2 regions of the Nakamurella sp. UYEF19 genome follow, and region 1 is predicted to be linked to the other one. Evidence: riboswitches for the same ligand, from Rfam matches in the RefSeq annotation. Region 1 holds a riboswitch; the other holds the start of a gene.
What was found. Region 1 has a riboswitch for S-adenosylmethionine ahead of ABIB25_RS16425 (aminotransferase class V-fold PLP-dependent enzyme). Riboswitches for the same ligand answer to the same signal wherever they lie in the genome.
Positions count from the first base shown of each region.

Region 2: it holds a riboswitch for S-adenosylmethionine, as region 1 does, so the genes downstream of both, thrC (threonine synthase) here and ABIB25_RS16425 (aminotransferase class V-fold PLP-dependent enzyme) in region 1, are expected to answer to the same signal.

Region 1 is NZ_JBEPNO010000011.1:164,705-167,087, forward strand. Features, by position in the region: gene ABIB25_RS16405 (ROK family transcriptional regulator) at 1-362, shown strand, start outside; tRNA gene ABIB25_RS16410 (tRNA-Phe) at 384-460, opposite strand; tRNA gene ABIB25_RS16415 (tRNA-Asp) at 505-581, opposite strand; tRNA gene ABIB25_RS16420 (tRNA-Glu) at 607-679, opposite strand; SAM riboswitch class IV at 972-1,086, shown strand; gene ABIB25_RS16425 (aminotransferase class V-fold PLP-dependent enzyme) at 1,128-2,383, shown strand, end outside.
Region 2 is NZ_JBEPNO010000002.1:241,985-244,367, reverse strand. Features, by position in the region: gene holA (DNA polymerase III subunit delta) at 1-294, opposite strand, end outside; gene ABIB25_RS04280 (peptidylprolyl isomerase) at 400-1,074, shown strand; SAM riboswitch class I at 1,167-1,319, shown strand; gene thrC (threonine synthase) at 1,345-2,383, shown strand, end outside.

The DNA.
Region 1 (2,383 bases):
CAGCAGCACGGGCCGGGCAACCGGCGGCCGACCGCGCGGTCCTCGAGGAGGGCTACCACCTGGGGACCGTCATCGCGGCGGTGGTGGCCGTGATCGATCCGGGGAAGGTGGTGCTGGCCGGCGGGATCGGCCGCAACGGCGACCTGCTGCTCGGCCCGATCCGCAGCCGCCTCCGCGAGCTCGTGCCGCTGCGCCCGCCGGAGGTGACGGTGTCGGCCACCGGTCCGGACGGATCGCTGCTGGGCGCCATCGACGTCGGCGTGGCCGGGGCCCGTGACACCGCCTTCACGAGGGCCCAGCGCAGCGACCGCGGGCGGGACCAGGACTCAGCGCTGACGCAGAAAACCCCCAGCTCGCCGTAGCGGACTGGGGGAGTTCAGATGTGGTGGCCAGGGCCGGGATCGAACCGGCGACCTTCCACTTTTCAGGCGGACGCTCGTACCGACTGAGCTACCTGGCCTCAAACAACAGGCCGGACCCAGTGAACTGGACCCGGCCCGCGTTTGGCGACCCCGACGGGACTTGAACCCGCGACCTCCGCCGTGACAGGGCGGCGCGCTAACCAACTGCGCTACGGGGCCTTGAGGTGAAACAAGGCCTACTGCGTACCCCCAACGGGATTCGAACCCGTGCTGCCGCCGTGAAAGGGCGGAGTCCTAGGCCGCTAGACGATGGGGGCCTAGACGATGAAGCCGGGAACCGTTGAATCAAAAAACACCCGGCTCCAACGGCTGTCCGTTGGGAGCTACGGAAGCATACGACATCAGCGGACCGACCTCCAAAACGCCGAGGCAGCCCTGGCATCACCTGTCACGGATTGAGCGTGACCTGCGCAAACACCGTCGACTCGTGGACCCGACTCCACCGGAGCAGACGGCCCGGCGTCGGCCAGGTCACATCGAGCCCGCAGAAGTTGCGAAGAGACAGGGCTTCCGCACCTCGCGTCACCTCTGCTAGCGTCCTCCCTCGAAGGTCATGAGTGCCAGCGGATAGCTCCGGCTTGCTGGCCGGCAACCCTCCTACCGCGGTGGGGTGCCCCGGATGAAGACCTGGCTTGGTGCGAGGTGCATCCGGCAAGCGCGGGCCCCTGGTCTATCCGGTGGTCCGAAGGACCCTGAGGATCTTTGATGACCGCTGTTCTCGACCGTCCCGACTGGATTTCCGCGACGTCAGCCGCCGAACGGCCCCGCTGGTGCGCCGAATCCCCCGTCGCTCCCGCCCACGGAGTCGTCCACCCGCACGCTCCCGGGCTGGACATCGTCGGCGCCCACTCGCAGGTCCCGCTGGCCGGTGGCGGCCAGGTGGAGTACGCCAACCTCGACCACGGCGCCTCGGCTCCGGCGTTGCGAATCGTCCGCGACACCGTCGACGCGCTGCTCGAGCGGTACGCCAGCGTCCACCGCGGCGCCGGCTGGCACTCGAAGGTCTGCACGTCGCTCTACGAGGGCTCCCGCGCACCGATCCGCGACTTCGTCGGTGGGCGCGCTGACGACGTCGTCCTGTTCACCAAGCACACCACCGACTCCTTCAACCTGCTGGCCCACTGCCTGCCGACGCGGACCACGGTCGTCGTGTTCGAGACCGAGCACCACGCCGCGTTGCTGCCCTGGAACCGTCCGGGGATCAACGTGGTGCGGTTGGCCGCCCCGTCGTCGCCGGCCGAGGCCGTCAGTGCCGTCGATGACGCGCTGCGCACCCGCCCCGCCGGCCCGGCTCTCCTGGTCGTCACCGGCGCGTCCAACGTCACCGGCGAGATCTGGCCGGTCCGGGCGCTGGCCGCGGTGGCTCGCTCCCGTGGAGCCAGGGTCGCCCTCGACGCGGCCCAGCTGGCGCCGCACCGCCCGTTCTCGATCGCCGAGCTCGGTGTCGACTACGTCGCCCTGTCCGGCCACAAGCTCTATGCCCCTTACGGTTCCGGCGCATTGGTCGGTCGCGCGGATTGGCTGGCCGCGGCCGACCCGTACCTGATCGGCGGCGGCGCGACGGCATCCGTTACCGATGACGAGACTACGTGGAAGCCGCTCCCGGACCGTCACGAGGCCGGTTCGCCGAACGTTCCGGGTGCGGTCGCGTTGGCCACGGCGTGCCACGTGCTGGCCAAGGCGGACCGACCATCGCTGGCCGCGAGCGAGCAGTCGCTGACCGACGTGCTCCGCGACGGTCTCCGCGAGATCCCCGGTGTAACAGTGCATTCCCTTTTCGGTGGGCAGGTGGAGACCATCGGCGTCCTCACGTTCACCATCGCCGGCCAGTCATCAGCCGTGGTCGCCGCGGCCCTGTCGGCCGAGCACGGCATCGGGGTCCGCGACGGCGCGTTCTGCGCGCAGCCGTTGGTGCGCAAGTTGCTGGGTGCGGCTGGTTGCAACGTCGAGGACGGCACCGG
Region 2 (2,383 bases), on a different contig from region 1:
ACCCTCCACCGGATCGCCGGAGTAGTCGACGAGCGCGGCGGCGATCTCCTTCGACGACTCGTGGGCCTGCCGGATCACCACCACGCGCGGCTCGGCGAACAGACTGGGCGCCACCAGATCCTCGAACTCCACTGGGGAGATCGCCGTCGCAAGGGCCTCCCGTCGCTCCACGTCCGGGTCGGCGCGGCGGGCCACCTTCACCGCCGTGCTGACGGCGCGATCCACCAGCAGCTGCTCGTCGCCCAGGACGAGCACGAGTGGTGAGGACAGCGCATCGACGGTCGGAGAGGGCACCACTGCATCCTCTCAGGCCCCACCGACAACACCTCTGAATCACGCGACGATCACTAGGGTTCCTGGTGTGCCCGCGCTGCGTGCGGCATGCGTCCGTGTACTCCGATGTCGTCCGATCTGCTGGAGGGTCTCCCCTTGCGCTCGTTCCGTCTGCTCACCGCCCTGCTGGTGTCCCTCGTCCTGGCGACCTCGTGCGCGAGTTCCACCCCGGCTCCGGCGGCCGCGGGAACGGCCACGTGCTCGTATCCCGAGAAAGGGACCGCAGCCAAGGCGGCGACACCTCCGGCGGGCGTCGAACCGAATACCGGAACCGCGACGGTCACCATCGGCCTCGGGTCGGGATCGGTGACGATCGCCATGGACAAATCGAAAACACCCTGCACCATCGGCAGTTTCGTGCACCTGGCGTCGTCGGGCTACTTCGACGGCACCACCTGCCACCGCCTGACGACCTCGGCCTCGCTCAAGGTGCTGCAGTGCGGCGACCCGTCGGGAACGGGCGGCGGCGGTCCCGGCTACAGCTTCGCCGACGAGACCAACGCCTCGATGACCTACCCGACGGGCACCGTGGCCATGGCCAACTCGGGAGCAAATACCAACGGATCCCAGTTCTTCCTCGTCTATGGCGACTCCCAGCTGAACCCGGACTACACCGTCTTCGGGACCATCACGGGTGGCCTCGACGTGCTGACCAAGATCGCCGCTGCCGGTGTCTCGGACGGCAGCGACGACGGCACTCCCGCATCCCCGGTCACCATCAGCAAGGTCACCGTTTCCTAGAGCGATTTGGAGTCGGCGCTGCGGGCCGCCCGGACCTCGCTCGGTGCGCCGCCCGCGAGTCGTGCGCTAGTCTGGCCGGACAACTGAATCTCCACTCATCCAGAGGGGCAGAGGGATACGGCCCGATGAAGCCCCGGCAACCACTGATGATGATCTCCTTCTCGTTGTAGAGGCCCAGCCTCCGACATCGAGGCCGGTCGTCAGCAGGTGCCCCGTCCGTCCCGCTCCGGCGGGAAAGATGAGACGAAAGGCCTCGTCGTGACTGCTGTCATCAGCTCTGCCTCCACCACCCCATCCTCCGTCGGATCGTCCCCGCAACCCGTCGACCTCGGTCCGGCCGTTGCGCTGTCCTGTCGCGAGTGCGGAAACCGGATCGCCCTCGGGCCCTACTACGCGTGCACCGAGTGTTTCGGCCCGCTGGAGGTCGCCTACGAGTTCAGCCTGTCCGGCGAGGCTCTTCGCGCACAGATCGAAGCCGGGCCGCAGAACATCTGGCGGTACGCGCCGCTGCTGCCCGTCCCGGCCGGCATCGCCGACACACCGAACATCAACCCCGGCGGGACGAAGTTGGTCCGCGCGGACAACCTGGCCCGCGAGCTGGGAATGAAAACCCTGTGGGTGAAGGACGATTCGGGTAATCCGACGCACTCCTTCAAGGACCGTGTCGTCGCCGTCGCGCTGGCCGCCGCCCGCGAACTCGGGTTCAAGGTGCTGGCCTGTCCGTCCACCGGGAACCTGGCCAACGCCGTCGCGGCCGCAGCTGCCCGGGCCGGTATCCGCTCCGTGGTGTTCGTCCCGTCCAACCTGGAACAGCAGAAGATCCTGACGACGGCCGCCTACGGTGGCACGCTGATCGCCGTCGAGGGCAACTACGACGACATCAACCGCCTCGCGGGCGAGATCGCCGGCGAGCAGGAGGACTGGGCGTTCGTCAACGTCAACGTCCGTCCCTACTACGCAGAGGGCTCGAAGACACTCGGCTACGAGGTCGCCGAGCAGCTCGGCTGGCGTCTGCCGCAGCAGGTCGTCATCCCGATCGCCTCGGGCGCGCAGCTGGTCAAGATCGACAAGGGGTTCCAGGAGCTGATCTCCCTCGGCCTCGTCGACGAATCCGCCTACAAGGTCTTCGGCGCGCAGGCCACCGGTTGCAACCCGGTGTCGACTGCGTTCAAGGAGGGCCGCGACTTCATCCAGCCGGTCCGTCCGGACACCATCGCGAAGTCTCTGGCCATCGGCAACCCGGCGGACGGCCCGTACGTGCTCGACGTCGTCAACCGCACCAGCGGCGGCATCGAGGACGTCAGCGACG